Regions from separate parts of the Dactylosporangium sp. NPDC005555 genome, predicted to be linked through region 1. Evidence: riboswitches for the same ligand, from Rfam matches in the RefSeq annotation. Region 1 holds a riboswitch; each other region holds the start of a gene.
The links. A riboswitch is a leader RNA that binds a small molecule or an ion and turns the genes downstream of it on or off. The one in region 1 is predicted to bind cyclic di-AMP.
Positions count from the first base shown of each region.

Region 2: it holds a riboswitch for cyclic di-AMP, as region 1 does, so the genes downstream of both, ABZS58_RS22280 (NlpC/P60 family protein) here and ABZS58_RS02680 (NlpC/P60 family protein) in region 1, are expected to answer to the same signal.
Region 3: it holds a riboswitch for cyclic di-AMP, as region 1 does, so the genes downstream of both, ABZS58_RS29840 (hypothetical protein) here and ABZS58_RS02680 (NlpC/P60 family protein) in region 1, are expected to answer to the same signal.

Region 1 is NZ_JBEXDG010000002.1:3,909-9,248, reverse strand. It holds gene ABZS58_RS02685 (LamG-like jellyroll fold domain-containing protein) at 1-614, shown strand, start outside; cyclic di-AMP (ydaO/yuaA leader) riboswitch at 722-864, shown strand; gene ABZS58_RS02680 (NlpC/P60 family protein) at 873-1,844, shown strand; gene dcd (dCTP deaminase) at 1,879-2,460, opposite strand; gene ABZS58_RS02670 (MarR family transcriptional regulator) at 2,474-2,926, opposite strand; gene ABZS58_RS02665 (pyridoxamine 5'-phosphate oxidase) at 2,993-3,499, shown strand; tRNA gene ABZS58_RS02660 (tRNA-Gly) at 3,509-3,582, shown strand; gene ABZS58_RS02655 (IS1380 family transposase) at 3,879-5,318, opposite strand.
Region 2 is NZ_JBEXDG010000019.1:22,098-29,926, reverse strand. It holds gene ABZS58_RS22305 (family 16 glycosylhydrolase) at 1-267, shown strand, start outside; gene ABZS58_RS22300 (NAD-dependent epimerase/dehydratase family protein) at 353-1,324, shown strand; gene ABZS58_RS22295 (sigma-70 family RNA polymerase sigma factor) at 1,739-2,662, shown strand; gene ABZS58_RS22290 (hypothetical protein) at 2,835-3,266, opposite strand; gene ABZS58_RS22285 (methyltransferase domain-containing protein) at 3,277-4,017, opposite strand; gene ABZS58_RS22280 (NlpC/P60 family protein) at 4,059-5,066, opposite strand; cyclic di-AMP (ydaO/yuaA leader) riboswitch at 5,075-5,223, opposite strand; gene ABZS58_RS22275 (ABC transporter ATP-binding protein) at 5,514-6,287, shown strand; gene ABZS58_RS22270 (ABC transporter ATP-binding protein) at 6,305-7,069, shown strand; gene ABZS58_RS22265 (long-chain fatty acid--CoA ligase) at 7,155-7,829, shown strand, end outside.
Region 3 is NZ_JBEXDG010000030.1:75,301-83,129, reverse strand. It holds gene scpA (methylmalonyl-CoA mutase) at 1-683, shown strand, start outside; gene meaB (methylmalonyl Co-A mutase-associated GTPase MeaB) at 700-1,686, shown strand; gene ABZS58_RS29855 (ferredoxin) at 1,746-1,964, opposite strand; gene ABZS58_RS29850 (condensation domain-containing protein) at 2,106-3,527, shown strand; gene ABZS58_RS29845 (HPF/RaiA family ribosome-associated protein) at 3,639-4,097, opposite strand; cyclic di-AMP (ydaO/yuaA leader) riboswitch at 4,326-4,465, shown strand; gene ABZS58_RS29840 (hypothetical protein) at 4,468-5,484, shown strand; gene ABZS58_RS29835 (LysR substrate-binding domain-containing protein) at 5,473-6,351, opposite strand; gene ABZS58_RS29830 (cyclase family protein) at 6,426-7,088, shown strand; gene ABZS58_RS29825 (hypothetical protein) at 7,085-7,372, shown strand; gene ABZS58_RS29820 (hypothetical protein) at 7,333-7,829, opposite strand, start outside.

The DNA of each region.
Region 1 (5,340 bases):
ACAGCGGCATCATCGGTCCAGTCCTGGACGGTGCGGGCCGGCTGCCGCTGCGGGTCCGCAAGGCCGGCGGGGACCTGTCGACGGTGCCGCACAACGGCGGACTCGCGGTGCGATTTCCGCAGCCGTGTGAGCATTACGGTGCGGAGAGTTGTGCACGTGCCATCCTGCAGAGCGGCCCCGCGGAATTCCTCAATCCGGGACAGGGCGCGTTCACCTATGGCGCCAGTGTGCTCGTAGCGCCGGATGAGACTTCCAAGGGCGCCAATGTGCTGCAAAAAGGGTTCTCGGTCGGTGGCAGTCAGTTCAAGTTGCAGGTGGACGGTGCCGCGGGGCGTCCCAGTTGTGTGATTGTCGGCACTTCTGGACCTACCATTTATGTAGCCCTCGCGTCGCTGACCGTGGCCGACGGACGGTGGCACCAGATCGAGTGTTCGCGCAGTGACGCCCTGCTCACAGTGGCTGTCGACGGTCGGATCAAGGGAAGATCGCCGATCCCTTCGTCACTGTCCATAGTGAACCCGGATCCCCTCTGTATTGGTGGCAAGGGCACCAGTGCGAACAACGACCAGTTCATCGGTGCAATTGATGACGTGTTTGTCGCCGGAGTGGCCTGACTTTTCGCCCAATTCGGACAACAATCGAGGATCGACTTGCCCGTTCGGAGCGGTCGCCATAACGTGAATTCCGGTCGGATGGATGTCCGCGCCCAGCACGGGCGCGCCAGACGGCACCGCCGAGTCGAATTTTTCTTTGAACCGGGGACCCACCTGCGCCATTTGGGGTGAATCCGCGACACGTCGCGGTAGGACGACCTTCCCGTCCGAACCCGTCAGCTAACCCGGTAGGCGGCTGGAAGAAGGAGTATCTCCTCGATGCGGCCCAACCGTCTGGTTCGGCTCCTCGTCGCTACACTCGGCGGCCTGTCGCTCGCCATCGGGATCACCGGAGCCGCCAAGGCGGACCCGACCCCGGCCGAGCTCGAAGCGCAGATCGACAAGAAGTGGAATGAAGTCGAGCCCATCATCGAGCAGCACAACCAGCTCAAGGGCGAGCTGAAGGCCAACCTGGCGAAGCAGACGGCACTCAAGAACCAGATCGACCCGCTCCAGGCGCAGGTCGACTCCGCCCTGCTGCGGGTCAGCGCGTTCTCGGTCCTGCAGTACAAGACCGGCCGCGTCTCCAGCTTCAACGCGCTGATGACGACCGGCTCGCCGGACACCTTCGCCGAGCAGCTGGTCATGCTCAACATGCTGGCCAAGGACGAGGCCGCCGGCATCAAGGACGTCATGGACAGCAAGAAGGTCCTCGACGACCAGAAGAAGCCGCTCGACGACCTGATCGCCACGCAGAAGGCCGCCGAGGCCGAGATGGCGGCCAAAGAGACCACCATCAACGCCGAGATCAAGCAGCTCAACGACATGCGCACCAAGGCGTATGGGTCCGGCGGCGCGACCGGCGAGCTGCGCCCCGTCGCCTGCCCGGTCGAATACTCCGGCGGCGACGCCGCGAAGGCCGCGCAGGTCGCCTGCCAGCAGATCGGCAAGAAGTACGTGTGGGCGGCCGAGGGTCCCAGCACGTTCGACTGCTCGGGCCTCACGCTGTACGCGTGGAAGCAGGCCGGCCACACGCTGCGCCACTACACGAAGTGGCAGTACTCAGACACGAAGCGCGTCACCCGCGCCGACCTGAAGGCCGGCGACCTGGTCTTCTTCTACAGCGACCTGCACCACGTCGGCCTGTATGTCGGCGGCGGCTGGATGGTCCACGCCCCGACCAGCGGCGACGTGGTCCGCATGAAGAAGATCGACAGTGCGCCGATCGCGGGATACGGCAGAGTGGGCTAGTTTCCGGTTTCGACCAAGGGGGGCTTCGGCCCCCTTACGTCGTTGTGGGCCAGGTGCGCCAGTTCTGATAGGAGCGGCTCGCCGTCGGGCCGCGCTGGCCCTGGTACCTGCTGCCGTAGACCGCGGACCCGTAGGGATGCTCTGACGGGCTCGACAGCCGGAAGATGCACAGCTGCCCGATTTTCATCCCCGGCCAGAGCATGATCGGCAGGTTGGCCACATTGGACAGCTCGAGCGTCACGTGCCCGGAGAACCCCGGGTCGATGAACCCCGCGGTCGAGTGCGTCAGCAGCCCGAGCCGCCCGAGGCTCGACTTGCCCTCCAGCCGGCCGGCCAGCTGATCGCCGAGGCTGATCACCTCGAGCGTCGAGGCGAGCACGAACTCCCCCGGGTGCAGCACGAACGGCTGCCCGTCCTCGACCTCGACCATCGCGGTGAGATCGTCCTGCTGCGTCGCCGGGTCGATGTGGGTGTACAGGTGGTTGTTGAACACCCGGAACCAGCGGTCGAGCCGCACGTCGATGCTCGACGGCTGGACCAGGTCTTTTTCGAAGGGCTCCAGCCGGAGTTGGCCGTCGGCGAGCTCTTTTGTCAGGTCACGGTCGGAGAGCAGCACGTCTGTGACCCTATTACGCCGCCTCTTCAGTGGCCTTCGCGGTCGCCTCGTTGATCTTTCTGAGGACCTTGGTAGTGATCGCTAGCTCCTCCTCGTCGAACTCCTCCAGCGCCCCGCGCATGTGCCGCCCCAGCGGCGCGAAGAACGCCTGCGCCAGGTCCTTCGCCGACGGCTGCATCACGAGGTGTACCCGACGCCGATCCGCCAGGTCGTGCCGCCGCTCGACATGGCCGGCCCGCTCGAGCCGGTCGAGCAGCGCCGTCGTCGCCGCCGGGCTCAACCTCAGCGTCCTGGCCAGCTCCCCGGGCGTGAGCGGCGTGTCCTCCTCCGTTGCCCGCCAGATGTACGCCACCGCGTTCATATCCGTGCGGTGCAACCCGTGCGCCCGCGTGAACACCTCGACGAACCGGTCTGCCTCGAGGTTGAACTTCCTGAGGAGGTCGATCAGCGCGTCGGTGTCACCCACCGGACCATTGTCCTTCATTCGTGGAATCACACACTTTTCGTACACGTGTACGAGTAACTTGGAGGCATGGCGACGTGGGCTTCATTCTCCGCGGCCGAGCCCCTCCTGGCGACGGCCATCCGCACCCTGATCTGTCAGTACGGCCCGGGCATGGGCTACCTGGCCACCATCCGCCCCGACGGAGGACCCCGCGTCCACCCCGTGATGCCCGTCATCACCGACGAGGGCCTCTACTGCTTCATCCTCCCCTCCCCGAAGCGCCACGACCTGGACCGGGACGGCCGCTACGCGCTGCACAGCTTCCCCGCCGAAGACACCTCCGACGAGGCGTATCTCTCAGGCCACGCTGCCCCGGTCATGGATCCCCTGGTCGTGGCCTCCCTCGCCCTGCAGATGCGAGCGGCCCAACGCGTGGACTGGAAGCTCTACGCCCTCACCATCGAGGTAGCGATGATCGTCCAACGCGACTCCCCCCTCACCTCCACCAGGACCCTCTGGCGCGACCGCTTAGCCCGAGTTCCCAGAGCCCGCCGGAATGGTCCGTGCACGACGCCCGCGGATTCGGTACAGTAGGCGTCGCTCGCGGGTGTAGTTCAATGGCAGAACATCAGCTTCCCAAGCTGACAGTGAGGGTTCGATTCCCTTCACCCGCTCCACGACAAAGGCCCTGGTCAGGACATATGTCCAGCCAGGGCCTCTTGCATGTCTGGTCACTCGAAACCCACCGCGGGCCATTAGCGTGCCATTGGCTCAACTGTCAGCTGTCCTGATGCGACTCAGCCCTGATCCACCGATGAAATTTCGACGCTGTGCTGATGTCAGTTCATGATCTTGGAGTGTTGATCGGGGCGTGTGGGGGTGACCGGCCGGTTTGTCGGTGCGCTCGGTGGCTCGGTGGGTCTGGTGCTGGGGGGTGGCCGGCGTCGGCTGCGTGTGTCTGTCCTGTGGATGGTCAGGTGGGTGGGGCGTGTGCGTTGGTGAACAGGCGTAGCCAGTTGTGTTGCCAGGGCCAGTGTTGCGGCAGGTGGATGGTGAGTTCGCGGGCGTGGCGGCTGATCCGGCCGGCGATGTTGATGAGGTGTCTGCGGATGGTGGCGGCGCGGGCTGTGGCGTGGGGTCGTCCGGCGAGGGTGGCGGCGGCGCGGGTCAGGTTGTGGGCGATGGCGATGCAGGCCAGCCAGGCGTTGTTGGCGTTGAACCGGCCCGATGGTAGGTGGGCGAGGGGTCCGTCGATGAGTTCGGCGAAGACCTGTTCGATGATGGCGTGGCCGCGGTGCTGGGCTTCGGCCTGGACGAGGACGTACGGGCTGTCGGTGAACGCGGCGTGGTAACGCCAGACGGTGAAGAGCTCACCCTGATCGTCCACTGTGGATTTGTTGAGGTCCGGGACGCGGCGTGCGATGAGCCGGGCGGTGACTTCGTGGCGGGTGCCTTCGAACGCGGTGTAGGTGGTCTCGGCGATCTGCGCGCGGGAGATGAACCGCTGCTGGTCGTCGTCCCAGACCGGCTGTGGGTAACGGATTTCGGTCCAGGCGTCCTCGCCGATCGCGGCGATCGCCCGCCGCACCTTGGCGTCGATGCGGACGGTGACGGAGAACCGCACCCGGCCGCGGCGGCAGGCGGTGATCACCGTCCGGGAGTAGAACGCTGAGTCTGCACGGACCACGATCTCGCTCGGTACCGCCGTTGCGGGCGACGCCGTGGTGGTGGCCGTGGTGGTGGACTGCGCCGCCAGGACGGCCTTGGTCGTGGCGACGGCTTCGGCGACCAGGGCTGCCGCGCCGCGGGCTGAGCCGGCGTTGCCGGCGCGCAGCTGGGTCGCGGCGATCACCGGTGCCGCGTCCGGGGTGCTGATCGTGGCGATCAGCGGGTTCAGGCCCCGCAGCAGGACCTGGTATCCGCCGATCTTGGCGTGACCGAACGCGGCGCCCTGTTTCTGCTTGCCGTAGACCCTGCGCAGCAGCGAGTCGACGTCGACGAACGTGACCGCGTCGGCGCCGGTCAGCAACGGTGCCTGCCCGGCCAGCCGGACCAGGAACTGCCGTCCCGCGGCCTGCAACTGCCGGACATGGCCGTGGGTGAACGTCCGCAGGAACGACCCCAGCGTCGAAGGCGCGTACACGCTGTCGAACAGGACCGGCATACCGCCGTGGCGCAGCACGTCCAGGTCGTCGATCGAGTCGGCGCCGGTTACCATGCCCGCCACGATCGTGGCGACCTTCCCCGACGCGTTGGACCCCTTGTCCGTCGGCACCCGCAGCCGGGCAGCAACGACCCCGTGCAGGTCACACCGCCGCGCGAGGGCCAAGACCGGCGCCAGCCCAGCGCACGACACCAGATTCGGATCATCGAACGATGCGCGCAGCCGCGCCGCGCCATGCGATATTCTCACCCTGACGGTGCCCTCTCGAACC
Region 2 (7,829 bases), on a different contig from region 1:
TCCGGCCCGCCCGGCACGTCCACGACGCTGCCCGCCGAGTTCCAGGTCGACTTCCTGCGGGTGTATGCGTTCGCGCCGGCGTCCTCGCTGCCGGCGGTGGCCGTGCCGCCCTCGACGGTGCCCAACGCGCTGACCGGATCGCCCGGCGGGCACCGGTGGTCGCTGTGGCTGGCGGTCGTGGCGACGGTGATGGCGGCGGCCGCCCTGTTCGTCCTGGTGGTGCACAAGACGAAACCGCACCGCCCACCGCCGTCGCATCGAGCCTGACCGAAGCGGCACGCTCTGAGCGAACACGGCACGCTCACAGCGAACAGGGCGGCGGGTTCCCGGCACCGCGGCGAAGGATCGTCCGATGAGAATCCTCGTCCTCGGTGGCACCGTGTTCCTCGGCCGGGCGGTCGCCCGGCAGGCCCTCGCCGCCGGCCATGACGTCACCTGCGCGGCCCGCGGCACGTCCGGCGACCCCGTCGACGGCGCCATGTTCGTCACCGTCGACCGCGACGACCCCGACGGCCTGCGCGCCGTCGAGGGCACCTTCGACGCGGTCGTGGACGTCGCCCGCCGGCCCAGTCACGTCCGGCACATGGTCACCGCGCTCGCCGGCCGGGTCGGGCACTGCACCTTCGTGTCCAGCTGCTCCGCCTACGCCGACGCCGCGACCCCGGACCAGACCGTCGACACCGCGCCGACGCTTCCGCCGGCGGACCCGGGCGACGAGGACCCGTCCGCGAGCGCCGAGTCCTACGGCCGGTGCAAGGTCACCTGCGAGCAGCTCGTCCGCGAGGGTTTCGCCGACACGTTCGTCAACCGGGCCGGGCTGATCGTCGGCCCGGAGGACCCCACCGGCCGCTTCGACTACTGGGTGGCCCGGCACGCCCGCGGCGGCGAGATCCTCGCCCCCGGCGACCCGGACGAGCGCCTGCAGTTCGTGGACGTCCGCGACCTGGCCGACTGGATCGTGCGCGCCGCGGAGGAGGGCCTCACCGGCACGTATGACGGCATCGGCGCCCCGATGACCCGCCGGGAGTTCCACGCGGGCTTCGGCGGGACCGGGTCGCTGACCTGGGTGACGCAGGACTTCCTCACCGCCCACGCGGTCGAGCCCTGGTCCGGGCCCCGGTCCCTGCCGTTGTGGCTGCCGTTGCCGGAATACGGGGGGTTTCTCACCCGGAACATCACCCGGTCGCTCGCCGCGGGGCTGCGGACCCGGGCGCTTCCCGAAACGGCGGCGGACACACTCGCCGCATTCGGTGACACTCGCCACATTACTGGTATCACGGAAGAGGAGGAAGTCGAGCTGTTGCGGGAATGGCACGCTCAGTAGGCGGGAGTGTGACGCGCTCGTCAGCATTTCGACAGGCGGCGGCCCGCGTCGATTCCTGCGGATTCATACGCATTTGCCTGTCATGCCGCCGACTCTTGCCGATGAACAGCGGTGACCCCGGTCCCATCGAGCGTCGTTCCCAGGGAACTCACAGCGAGTTTAGGCGTCTGACGGGCAGGAATACCACGTATCACTTGTTGCAACCGAAGCGAACCGGAGTAGCTCCCGCGTCGTCTAGGTAAGTGGTGCAACTCTCACGGGTCGTCACCGAATCGCCCGCGAGGGTGGAATTCGGCAGGCCACGTGACTGTTGTGTAGGGGGCATACCCGGGGGGCACCCGTTTTAGCAGGGTGAAACGGGGAAGGCGAAGGATGGACGGGGAGGGCCCGAAGGTGGAGAACGTGAAAGTGGAGATGCGACCCGATTCAGGTGCCGAAGAGCGTGACCTGGTTGGTGTCTACCTGCATGAGATCTCCCGCACGCCGCTGCTCGACGCCGCTTCTGAGGTCGAGCTTTCCAAGGCGGTCGAGGCTGGTCTGTATGCGGAGCACCTGCTGGACGAGGACGAGCTGCCCGACGGCGTGAGCGCCGCCGAGCTGCAGCGCCTCGTCGACGAGGGCGAGCGGGCCAAGGACCGGTTCATCCGGGCCAACCTGCGCCTCGTGGTGTCGATCGCGCGGCGTTATGTGCGGTCGGGCATGCCGATGCTCGACCTGATCCAGGAGGGCAACACCGGCCTGGTCCGCGCCGTGGAGAAGTTCGACTACGTGCGTGGCTACAAGTTCTCGACATATGCGACGTGGTGGATCCGCCAGGCGATCAGCCGGGCGATCGCGCAGCAGGAGCGCACGGTCAGGCTGCCCGTCCACCTCGTCGAGGACGTCAACCGGATGCGCAACGTCGCGCGTCAGCTCACCCGTGAGCTCGGCAACGATCCCGAGCCCGAGCAGCTCGCGGCCGCACTCGGCGTCCCCGTCGAGCGTGTCCACGAGCTCAAGCGCTGGTCCCAGGACACCGTCTCGCTCGACACCCCTGTCGGCGACGACGGCGACACCAGCCTCGGCGACCTGGTCTCCGACTCCGACGCGCCGTCGCCGGAGGACGTGGTCCTCGCCGCCCTGGAGCGCCAGCGCATCGAGGGCCTGCTCAACCACCTCGACGACCGGTCCGCGGGCATCATGCGCGCCCGCTACGGTCTGGAGGACGGTCGCGAGCACTCGCTGACCGAGGTCGCGGGCCGGTTCTCGCTGTCCCGCGAGCGCATCCGTCAGCTGGAGATCCAGGCCCTCGGCCGGCTCCGCGAGCTGGCCCGTGCCGAAGGCCTCCAGGCCGCCTAGCCGACAACGACGCCGCTACCGAAACCGCGCAGCCCCTGACCGGACCGGTCGGGGGCTGCTTCCACATCGTGGGACGCTTAGGTCTCGTTTAGGTCACTGATCGTCACGCAAGGTGCCGAGCGCGGTGAGCGCGGCCGGACGCCCCGGGCGCTCCCAGGTCGGTGACGCTGCGTCAGTACGGGTCGCCGCAGATCTCCCAGGTGCCGGCGTCCTTCGTCAGCTGGAAGGTGTGCGCGTCCCGCCCGCCGCCGGCGTAGGAGATGTCCGCCGTGATCGAGGCGGTCTCGCGGCCGTTGCTGTTGTCGTACCCGCCGCCCCAGTGCACGTCGTGCGAGACCGGCTTGCGCCGGTTGACCACCTCGGCGAAGGACGGCTGCTCGTAGCGGGACCTCGTCGCGTCGCACAGCCGGTCGTAGGCCGCCGTCAGGTTCCCGGCCTGCAGGTCGGTCAGGAACGCCGAGGTCGCCTCGCCGGCGGCCTTCGTGGCGCCGTTGAAGAAGAAGAACGCGCCCGCGCCACCGCCGCAGCAGCACAGGACGGCCAGGACGGCGATGACGGTCAGCACGATCTTCGCCGAACTGCGGCGGCTGCGCGATTGCTCCACGGGCGAGATCTTAGGTTCGCCGCGCCACCACGAACAGACGCGGAAACGGCAGGATCGTCCCGAACGGTTCGCGAGGGTACCGCTCGCGCAGGTGCGCCGCGACCCGGGCGCGGAAGTCGTCGAGCTCCGCACCGGACAGCGCGGCGAAATACGGGCGCAGCCCCGTGCCGCTGAACCACTCCAGCACCGGGTCCTCGCCCGGCAGCACGTGGAGGTAGGTCGTCTCCCACGCGTCCACGGTGAGGCCCAGCGCCGACAGGGTCCGCACGTACCAGGCCGGCTCCTGGACCGGCGACGCGCCGCGCGGGCCGGCGACGCCCGGATCCAGGAAGTCCAGGACCGGGCCGCCGGTCGGGACCTGGAAGGCCAGGGTGCCCCCGTCGTCCAGCGCCGCGGCGAGGACGGGCATGAGCGCGGCGTGGTCGTCGACCCACTGGAGTGAGGCGTTGGCGACGATGACGTCCACCGAGCCGCGCTGGGGCCGCCATCCGGCGATGTCGCCGAGCTGGAACGACAGCTGCGGCGTGGCGAGCGGGGCGGCCTCGGCGAGCATCTCGGGGGAGGAGTCGATGCCGAGCACCGCCGCGTCCGGATACCGCGTTGCCAGGGTCGCGGTCAGCGTGCCGGGCCCGCAGCCGAGGTCGACGACCGCGACCGGCGCGGTGGTCGTGATGCGCGCGACCAACTCGTGGAAGGGCCGCGCCCGCTCCTCGGCGAAGCGGCTGTACTGATCGGGATCCCAAGAGGCCATGCCCCAATCTTGCCGGGCATGGCCTCTTGGGAAGGACGGGACTAGGCGACGACCTTGACGCGGCCGAAGCCCCGCAGGTTGCTGCGGTTGATCGAGGACTTCTGCACGGTCTTGCCGGTCGTCGGCGCGTGGATCATCTCCCCGCCGCCGATGTAGAGCCCAACGTGGGTGATTTTGTCGGTGGAGGAGCCGAAGAAGACCAGGTCACCCGGAGCGGCGTCGGCCTGCGAGACACGGGCGGTGCCCTTGTACTGGTCCTGGGCGATCCGGGGGATGCCCGTGCCGGCGGCCTTCCACGACGCCAACGTGAGACCGGAGCAGTCGTAGCTGCCCGGACCGGCGGCGCCCCACTTGTAGGGCTTGCCGATCTGGTTCCACGCGAAGGTGACGGCCTTGCCGGCGACGCCCGACACCGCGGGCGGCGGACCGGCCGGCTTGGTCGCCGCAGCGGTCTTGGTGCTGCCGGCCGCGGAGGCCCGGCGCTTGAGGTCCTCGAGCTTCTTGACGTCGCCCTCGATCTTCTTCTTCTGGACCTCGAGGTCGGCCTTCTTCGCGTTCTCCGCGGCGATCGTGTCGTCGATCTTCTTCTGCTCGTCGGCCAGTTGTGCCTTGGCGACCTTCAGAGCGCCGATCTCCGACTGCTGGTGCTTGTTGATCTGCTGCAGGGTGGAGAGCTGGTCGATCAGCGAGTCGGAGGACTGCGACCCGAGGATGACCGACAGCGTGGCGAAGTTGCCCGAGGTCTTGAACGCGGCGACCGCGAGCACGTCGACGTTGGCGGTGGCGGCGGCCGCGCTGGCCTCGAACGGCTGCAGCTTCTTCTGCAGCTCGGCGTTGGCCGCCTGGGCGTTGGCGAGCTCTTCGTTGACCTTGTTGTAGGCCTCGACCGTCGCCTCGAACTCGTCGCCCACCTTGTCGAGCTGGGCTTCGATCTCGGCGAGCGTGGGGTCGGCCTTGGCGACACTCGCGGGCGCCACGATGACCAGCGACACGGCCCCGATGATCAGGGTGCGCAGCAGGGATCGTCTGGCGCGGTGTCCGACGGACAAGGGATGACCCTTCTTCACCGACCGCCTACCGGGTTAGCTGACGGGTTCGGGCGGGAAGAGAGTGCGCCCTACCGCGGCTTCGCGGATTCACCCCAAGGAACCTGGGTCCCCGGCTCGCACAGCGCCGTGACGGCGCTCGATTCGGCGGCGCTTGCCGGCGCCGCCCGGGCTGGGCGACGGACTGCCGGGCAGGCCGGGACCTAACTTAACGTGATCACCAGCGAAGCGAAACCCGTGCGAGTCGTTCAATATCTATTGTACTGAAAGTCCGTATCACCACGAGTTGTCGCTCCACATCGGACGGTGATGCACCACTGAAGACGGTGTTGACGGACACACAATTGGGGCTTGATTCTGCTCTGGAACCCGGTTAAATACACGTAACTTTATTCACCGTCGATGCACATAGTTCGCCCACTCCGAACACCCCCGGAGGAGCGTCACCGGATGTTGCGTGTCCAGAACCTCGAGGTCGTCTACGACGACGTGATGCTGGTCCTGCGGGGCGTCAGCCTGCAGGTCCCACCAGGACGCATCGTCGCGCTGCTCGGCGCGAACGGTGCGGGCAAGACCACGCTGCTGCGGGCCCTGTCAGGCCTGCTCGGCGTCCACGACGGCGCCATCACCAAGGGCGCCATCACGCTCGACGAGAAGCCCGTCCACAGGCTGCGGCCGGCCGCCGTGGTCCGCCGCGGCGTCTCGCAGGTGATGGAAGGGCGCAGGACCTTCGCCGAGCTCACCGTCGAGGAGAACCTGCGGCTCGGCGCCCACACCCGCCCGAAGGGCCGGGCCGAGGCCATGGACCGCATGTACGACCTCTTCCCCGTCCTCGCGCAGCGCCGCGGCAGCATCGCCGGATACCTCTCCGGCGGCGAGCAGCAGATGCTGGCGATGGGGCGGGCGCTCATGTCGGACCCGACGTACCTGCTGCTCGACGAACCCAGCCTCGGCCTCGCGCCGCGCCTGGTGGAGCAGGTCCGCGACCTGATCGTGCAGATCAACCGGGCCGGCACCGGCGTGCTGCTGGTCGAGCAGAACGCGACCATGGCGCTGTCCATCGCCGAGCACGGATACGTGCTGGAGACCGGCAAGGTCGTGCTCGACAAGCCCGCCGCCGAACTGCTCGCCGACGACGACATCCGCGAGTTCTACCTGGGACGGGCCGAACGGTCCTTCCGCGACGTGAAGCACTACAAGCGCCGTAAACGCTGGCTGTCGTAGCAACAAAAGGAGTCGCCGTGCTGCGTTTCGAAGACGTCCGGCTCAGCTTCGCCGGCGTCAAAGCCATCGACGGTGTTTCGTTCACCGTCGCCAAGGACGAGCTCTTCGCCGTCATCGGGCCCAACGGGGCCGGGAAGACGTCGATCTTCAATGTGATCTCCGGGGTGTACCGGCCGCAGCAGGGCAGGGTGCTGCTCGACGACGTCGAGCTCACCGGCCTGCGCCCCGACAAGGTCGCCAAGCTGGGGGTGGCCCGCACTTTCCAGAACGTCGAGCTGTTCCAGCACCTGACCGTGCTGGAGAACCTCATGCTCGGCCGGCACCACCACATCCGCTACGGCACCCTCGCCGCCATCGCGTGGCTCGGCCGCGCCCGGCGCGAGGAGATCGCCAACCGGGCCGTGGTCGAGGACATCGTCGACTTCCTCGAGCTCGCCCAGTGGCGCCGCCTGCCGGTGGGGCTGCTGCCGTACGGCGTGCAGAAGCGCGTCGAGCTCGGCCGGGCACTCGCGATGGAGCCGAAGCTGCTGCTGCTGGACGAGCCGGTCGCCGGGATGAACCTGGAGGAGACCGAGGACATGGCCCGCTTCATCCTCGACGTCCGTGAGGAGCTCGGCATCCCGATGATCCTCGTCGAGCACGACATGGGCCTCGTCATGGACCTCGCCGACCGGGTCATGGTCGTCGACTTCGGCGTGCCCGTCGCCACCGGCACCCCCGCCGAGGTGCAGAACAACCCCGACGTCCTGCGCGCCTATCTGGGCGAGGTGGAGGCGGCATGACCAGGCCGGAGCGAAGCGGAGCGCCTGGGCATCGTGGGCGCGGTGTCAGGTCAGGCCGACGCCGGAGCGCAGCGGAGGTGGCGGCATGACCATCGCCGAACTCGTGAAACAGCACGCGGAGCGGACGCCCGACGCCGTCGCGCTGCGGGAGAAGCACCGCGGTATCTGGCGCGAGATCACCTGGCGCGACTACTGGAAGACCGCGGAGACCGTCGCCCGGGCGCTCAGGTCGCTCGGCGTCCAGCCCGGCGACCGCGTCGCGATCCAGTCGGAGAACCGCTCCGAGTGGCTCTTCGTCGACGTCGCCACCGTCGCGGTCCGGGCGGCGACCGTCGGGCTGTACCCGACGAACCCACCCGATGAGGTGCGTCACATGCTCGCCGACTCCGGCGCGCGGATCCTCTTCGCCGAGGACCAGGAACAGGTCGACAAGGCCCTCGCCGTGCTCGACGACTGCCCCGACCTCGAATGGATCGTGTACCTGGAACCCCGGGGCATCCGCGGCCGGTACACGAACCCGAAGCTCATCGCGTGGAGCGACCTCCTCGCGTCCCACGAGGACGGCGAGCCGGTCGACCTGCGATCGGAGAGCGACGACGTCGCCACGCTGATCTACACGTCCGGCACCACCGGGCGGCCCAAGGGCGCGATGCTCACCGTCGCCAACGTCGACTTCGCGATCCGGGTCCTCGTCGAGGGCGGTGGGTTCTCCGACCCGCCACCCGGGCCGCGTGACCTGACCCTGTCGTACCTGCCGCTG
Region 3 (7,829 bases), on a different contig from region 1:
AGCTGGCGAAGCTGGCCCGGCTGCGCGCCGAACGTGACACCGGCCTGGTCGAGTCGACGCTCGCCGCCCTGACCGCCGGCGCCGCGTCCGACGGCAACCTCCTCTCCCTGGCCGTCGACGCGGCCCGCGCGCACGCCACCGTCGGCGAGATCTCCGACGCGCTGGAGAAGGTGTTCGGGCGGCACACGGCGCAGATCCGTACCATCTCCGGGGTGTACCGCGACGAGGCCGGCGACGCCGGAAACATCGAACGGGTGCGAGCCGCGACCGCCGAGTTCGCCGAGGCGGAGGGCCGCCGCCCCCGCATCCTGGTGGCGAAGATGGGCCAGGACGGGCACGACCGCGGGCAGAAGGTCGTCGCGACCGCGTTCGCGGACCTCGGCTTCGACGTCGACGTGGGCCCGCTCTTCCAGACGCCGGACGAGGTGGCCCGCCAGGCCGTCGAGGCGGACGTGCACATCGTCGGCGTCAACTCCCTCGCCGCCGGGCACCTCACCCTGGTCCCCGCGCTGCGCGACGCCCTCGCCGCCCTCGGCCGCGACGACATCCTCGTCATCGTCGGCGGCGTCATCCCCCAGCAGGACTTCGACGAGCTCCGCGCCGCCGGCGCCGCCGCCATCTTCCCGCCGGGCACGGTGATCGCCGACGCGGCCCTGGACCTCCTCGCCCAGCTGCGCCCATGACGACGGCGGTGTCTTCGTGACGGAGACCCTGCTCGACGGGGTGCTGGCCGGGCACCGGGCGTCGATCGGGCGGGCGATCACCCTCGTGGAGTCGACCCGCCACGACCACCGGGCCCGCGCCCAGGAGCTGCTCGTCGCGCTGACCCCGCACGCGGGCAAGGCCAGGCGCGTCGGTGTCACCGGGGTCCCCGGCGTCGGCAAGTCCACGTTCATCGACGCGCTGGGCGTCCACCTGACCGGCGCGGGCCACCGGGTCGCGGTCCTCGCCGTCGACCCCTCCTCGACCCGCACCGGCGGCAGCATCCTCGGCGACAAGACCCGCATGGCCCGGCTCTCCGTCGACGACGCCGCGTTCGTGCGCCCTTCCCCCACCTCCGGCACCCTCGGCGGGGTGGCCCGCGCGACCCGCGAGGCGATGACCGTCGTCGAGGCGGCCGGCTACGACGTCGTCCTGGTCGAGACCGTCGGCGTCGGCCAGTCCGAGACCGCCGTCGCCGGCATGGTGGACTCGTTCCTGCTGCTGGCGCTCGCGCGTACCGGCGACCAGCTGCAAGGCATCAAGAAGGGCGTCCTGGAGCTCGCCGACGTCATCGCCGTCAACAAGGCCGACGGCCCGCACGAGCCCGACGCGCGCAAGGCCGCCCGCGAGCTCGCCGGCGCGCTGCGGCTCCTGCAGGGCTCCGGCCCCGGCCCCGCCTGGCAGGTGCCGGTCGTGACCTGCAGCGGCCTCACCGGCGCCGGCCTGCCCGACCTGTGGTCCCGCCTCGAAGCCCACCACGACCACCTGTCGACGTCCGGCGACCTCACCCGCCGCCGCGAGGCGCAACAGGTCGCGTGGATCTGGGAGACCGCCCGCGGCACACTGCTGGACCGCCTGCACGCCGACCCTGCGGTCCGCGCCCTCGCCCCGGACCTCGAAGCCCAGGTCCGCGCCGGCACCATGACCCCCGGCCAGGCCGCCGACGCCCTCCTCGCCGCCCTCCACCCCCCGGCGCAGCGCTGACTCGCCGCCTTCCACCCCCGGCGCGGCGCTGACGACCGTCTGCCTCCAGCGGCGGCGGGTCAGATCTCGACGGACCGGCCGGTGGCAAGGTCGACGACGCTGATCGCCTCCATGGGGCAGGAGGCCATCGCGTCGAGGACGGCTTCGTCGTCGGGTGCGACGTCCTGGCGCACGGGGTGCGCCCGGCCCTGCACATCGTCCAGCTCGAAGCGGTCCGGGGCGATGCCCGCACAGCTACCCGACCCGATGCACGTGTGGTCCACGGTGATCCGCCACATGTGAACCAACCTATCGAACTCCGCCATTGTTTGCTGCCTTTACCGGAGTTGGCAAGATTCGTACGGACGATTGAAAAAGTTCAACGACGGTCGTAGCTTCTAGGCGCTCACCCTGACCCAGTTCCGGCAGAAGGTGACTCGATGCCCTTACCTCCCACCACCGTGCACTTCAGCTCCGGCCGCGCCGCCGAAGGCCCGCTCATCTGGGCGCAGGCCGCGATCTGGGACGTGTTCCGCTGGCTGCCACCGGACGACTCGACCCTCAACCTCCTCGTCCAGTGCCCCGTCCCCACCGGCCGCGGCCTCGGCGACGTCGCCGAGGCCCTGCGCCACCTCGTCGAACGGCACGACTCCCTGCACACCCTCTACGTCGACACCCCCGAAGGGCCGCGGCAACGGGTCGTCGGCGAGGGCGACATCCCGCTGCGGGTCCACGACATCGGCGACCATGGCACCGACGAGGCCGCCGCCGACCTCGGCGAGCAGCTGCGCAGACCATGGTTCGACATCGGCGCCGACCTGCCGCTGCGGGCCGCGGTGCTGGTCCGCGACGACGAGCCGGTCGCCGTGCTGCTCGCCGCCAGCCACATGGCCGTCGACGGCACGAGCCTCGCGATCGTCCGCGGCGACCTGCTCAACCTGCTCCAGGACCCGCCGGTCGTCGTCGACCCGGGCCAGCAGCCGCTGCAACGCGTCGACTACGAGACCTCCCCCGTCGGCCTGCGCCGCGAGGCGAAAGCGCTCAGCTACTGGTCGAAGCACCTCACCGGCGTCCCCACCCGCATGATCGAGAGCATCCGCGACGGCCGCCCGCCCAACCTCGACTGGGGCCAGATCCAGTCCCCCGCCCTGGCCCTGGCGACCAACAGCCTGGCCGCCCGCTTCGGCGTCCCGCCGGCGACGGTCCTTCTGGCGGGGATCACGCTGCAGCTGGCCGCATACACCGGCGGGACCGATGCCCTCCTGCGCATGATCGTGGCGACCCGCTTCCGCCCGGCGAGCCGGGCTCTGGTCGGCGCCTTCAACCAGAACGCCCTCTTCAGACTCGCCTTCGACATCCACCCCGAGCAACGCGACGCCCGCCCTGCGGGAAGTGCCGAGGAGACCGTCGGCGAGCTGCTGCACCGCGCTTCGGACGCCGCACTCCTGGCATACGCCCACTGCGAATACGACCCGGGCAAGCTCGAAGCCCTGTTCGCCGACGTCGCCGCCGATCGGGGGATCACGCCCGACGGCTACTGCTTCTTCAACGACACCCGCTTCTCCGCCCAGGACCAGTCCCCGCCCGCGCTCCCGTCGGACCTCCCCGAGGCGATCCACGCGGCACTCCCGGCGACGAAGCTGCGCGCCCCCGTCATCGACCGCACGCCGAAGGGCGCGAACTTCTTCATGTTCCTCACCGACCTCGGCGACACCGCGGAACTGATGCTGTGCGCGGAACACGGCTTCCTCGGCGAACGCGGCCCCCTCGGCTTCCTGGCCGGCCTCGAACGTCTCATCGTCAGAGCCACCCTCGATGAACACGCCACCACAAGGCTCCTCTACCGCGAAGCCACCGCCTGACAGCCGGCGCCACCGAACAAAGCCACCGATACACGGCACCGAACACGGCACCGAACGATGGAACACCGCGGGGCACGGACCAACGTCCGCGCCCCGCGATCGAACCGTGCGTCAGACGCTCCGCTCCTGCCGATCCGGGACGACGGCGTCGGCGCCGACGGAGGCCGCGTCCAGGGCCGGGGTCAGCTCGGGCGAGATGACGTCGTTGATGGTGGTCTCGCGGAGGCGACGGTTGTGCCGCGGCTCCTGGCGGGTCTTCGCGTCGCTCAGCAGGCGGCGGAGGTCGTCGCGGACCTCGTTGATCGCGGCGTGCAGGTCCTCCTCCGACGATGTCGCGACGATCTTCTGGTGGCCGGCGATCCAGCACTCCAGGGTCACCTTCTGCCCACGGGCGGACCGGTCCTTCACCGACACCTCGAACTCGGTGGAGTCGACAGGAAACCCGGCCAGGTGACTGTCGAGCGTGGCGAACTGCTCGGCGATCCAGACCCTGTCCCCCTGGGAGAAGCCGGCGCCGACGCGCAGGCAGTCCTCGACTGTGGCCGGTGTGCTCGTAGCACTTCTCGACATGTCCGAGACCCCTTCCGTTGCTTGCCTTGACCATCACCGCTTACCCCGCAATGACCCTGTTCATGTCCCCCAAACCTTCCTAGGAGGCTAGCCTACCACCTCCTCGAGCCACCCGCAGAGCCCCCGAGCGGACCGCCACCGGGCCGTTACCGAAGGTCCGTGAAAAGGATGAATGCGCAGGTGGTTAGGGTCGGCGGCGGCCCCGTTCGTAGGTGCTGACCGCGCCGGCGAGGGCCGGCGGCGAGCCGTGCCCAGCGGGCCGGGGAACCACGTTTCTTGGGGTGAATCCGCTCGAATCGGAGCGGTAGGGGCGACTGTTCCGTCCCGAATCCGTCAGCTCACCCGGTAGGCGGCCGATGGAGGGAACAGTATGTCCAGACCTCCGTGGATCGTCGCCGCCCTGACGGCGCTCGCGATCCTCCTGACCCCGGCCGTGGTGCTCGGCACGGCCTCACAGGCGTACGCCAGTGAGGGTGGCGACCCTGCGCTCATCAAGAAGCTCGACGAGACCAACCGCGCGTACATCGACGCGCAGAACGTCCTGACGGCGTCGCTCGCACGACAGACGACCCTGAAGCGGCAGCAGGACGAGCTGGAGCCGCGGTACGCCGAGCTCCGCGACGACACCCAGTCGATGTCGATCGCCGCCTACCAGAACGGCGGCGGCCTGCGCAGCGCGGCCACGCTGCTGGACAGCGGCACACCCGGAGTGTTCGCCGACCGCGTGAGCACCCTGGAGGTCATCGCGCGCGGCAACGCCGAACAGCTCAAGCAGGTGACGAAGGCCCGCGAGGAGCTGACGAGGACGAAGGCGACCATCGACGCCGAGGTCGCCAAGCAGCAGGCCAGCATGGCGGTGATGACGAAGCAGAAGGCCGAGCTCGAGGAGGCCCTCGCCCAGTCGAAGAACGCCGTCGACGCGTCCACCACGTGGAGCGGCAACACCACCGGCAAGGCCGCTGAGCCCGCACCCCGGCGGGCCGACGGTTCCTGGCCGGCCGAGTCGTGCGGCACCGCCGACCCGACGACGAAGGGCTGCCTGACCCCGCGGACGCTGCACGCCCTGCAGCAGGTGCAGAAGGCGGGCTTCGGCCACTTCGTGTCGTGCTGGCGGCCGCCGGGCGAGCCGTATGAGCACCCCAAGGGCCGGGCCTGTGACTTCGCCGCCGACGCGAAGGACTTCGGCGGCGTGGCGACCGGCGCGTCGAAGGAGTACGGCACGCAGCTCGCCGCCTGGCTGGTGAAGAACGCCCAGGCGCTCGGCGTCATGTACGTGATCTGGTTCAAGCAGATCTGGACGCCGGCGGGCGGCTGGCACTCGTACGGCAGCGGTCAGGGCGACCCGAGCAGCGACCACACCAACCACGTGCACATGTCAATCTACTAACACCGACAGCAGCGCCGACACCGCCGGCAGGGCCGCTCTGCCGGCGGTGACCAGCGCGTCCAGCCGGCGCGCACCGGCGACCGGGAGATCGGTCACCCGCAGGTTCAACGAGGACACGTCCCGCAGCGCCAGGTCCGGCGCGATCGTGGCGCCCTGACCCGCCGCGACGAGCGCGAGGACGACCGGATAGTCGACGCACGCGTGCACCCGCCGCGGGGTGAAGCCACGCTCGCGGCCGAGCCGGTCCAGGATCTGTCCGGTCGTCGAGGACGGCGGCCCGGCGACCCACGGCCGGTCCGCGAGGTCGCTGTACGAGTGCACGGGCGGCCAGCCTGCGGGCACCACGACCCGGTACGGGTCCTCGCCGAGCGGCACGGCGCTGACCTGCCGCCGCGACTCCAGGCCCAGCGTGGCGTCCCGCTCGGTGATCGTCACGTCGAGGCCGCCGAGGCGCAGTTCGCGCAGCGCGGGCGGGCCGTCGAGCTCGGTGATCGAGCAGGTCACGTCCGGATGGTCGCGGGCGAGCGTGGCCAGGGCCGGGATCAGCATGTGCCGGATCACGGTCGCGAACGCCCCGACCCGGACCAGGCCGGCGGCGCGGCCGGACATGGCGGCCAGCTCCCGCTCCGCCTCGGCGAGCTCACGCCCGATCGCCTCGGCGCGGGCGGCGAGGACCCGCCCGGCCGCGGTCAGCACCGCGCGGCGCCCGGACCGGTCCACCAAGGGGCGGCCGACGGTGTGTTCCAGCTGCGCGAGCTGCTGCGACACCGCCGACGGGGTGACGTGCAGCGCGGCCGCGGCGCCGGCGAGGGTCCCGCGCCGGGCGATCGCGGCGAGCACCGCGAGACGGCGCGGATCGAGGTTCAATGCAGTCCCGCTTCAGTCCAACTGTAGGAAATCTCGTTCACACGTTAGCTGCGCTGTCTGCCACGATGCGAGGCGTGAGTCGTTTCATCGAGCTGAGCCACCCCATCCACGCCGGGCTGGTCACCTATCCGGGCATGCCCGGCCCCGTGATCAGCGACTACCTGTCCCGGGAGGACGCCCGCGGCAGGTATGCGCCCGGCACCGACTTCCAGATCGGCCGCATCGACCTGATCGCCAACACCGGCACATACCTCGACACACCCGCGCACCGGTTCGAGGGCCGCGGCGACCTCACCGACGTCCCGCTCGAACGGGTCGCGGACCTGCCCGGCGTCCTCGTCGACGCCACGGGTGAGCGTGCGATCGACGCGGCGCTGCTCCAGAAGGCCGCCACGGACGTCACCGATCGCGCCGTCCTCGTGTGCACGGGCTGGTCGAGGCACTTCGGCACACCGGCGTACGGTGACCCGGCCGCGCCGTTCCTGACCCGCGACGCCGTCGAGTGGCTGGTGGCGCGGCGGCCCGCGCTGGTCGGGATCGACTCGGTCAACATCGACGACGTCGCGGACCTGACCCGCCCGGCGCACACCGGGCTGCTCGACGCCGGGATCTTCGTCGTCGAGCATCTCACCGACCTGGACCGGCTCCCCCTCGACGGGTGGAAGTTCACGGCCGTGCCGCCGCGGATCGCGGGCATGGGCACGTTCACCGTCCGCGCCTACGCGGTGACCTCATGATCGCGGTGATCGGCTGGGCGGGCGCCGCCGGTCTCCTCGCCGCGTACGCGCTGGTCTCCACGAAACGGATCACCGGTGACGGCGCCGTCTTCCAGGGCCTGAACATCGCCGGCGGCGCGGCGCTCGCGCTCAACTCGGCCGTCAACGGCGCCTGGCCCTCGGCCGTGCTCAACGTCGTGTGGGTCGCGATCGGCGCTGTGGCGATCTTCCGCCTGGCGAGGCGGCAGCGCCGGGAGAAGCAGCGTCAGAGCCGCCCCGAATACCAGGGCGTCCTGACCCGGTAGAAGACGAACCGGCCCGGCGCCGACGCGCACGCCAGATACGTGTGGCTCCACGTGCACGTGCCGAGGGCCACCTCGAGGGCGCCCAGGTCACGGGTCGCGCCGTTGCCCGCCTGTACACCCAGCAGGCTGAACGGACCGGTCGGCGCCTCGGCGGGCAGCAGCAGATAGCTGCCCTCGTCGAGGCGGGCGGCGCGCCTGCCGGGCCAGCGCCGCACCACACGACCGGTGTCGTCGAGCAGCACCGCGCCGCTGTCGTCGCCGAGCATGACCCGGTCGCCGACGGGCAGCAGGGTCGTGGCGCCGTCGACGTCGACGCGGAAGGCGACCTCGCCGGTGCGGATGTCCAGGGCGGTCACCCGGTGCGGCTCGACCGCGCAGACGCGCCGCTCCCCGCACGCGGTGAGCAACCCGACGCGGGCCTGCGCGTCCGGTGACGTCCACGTCCACTGGACCTTGC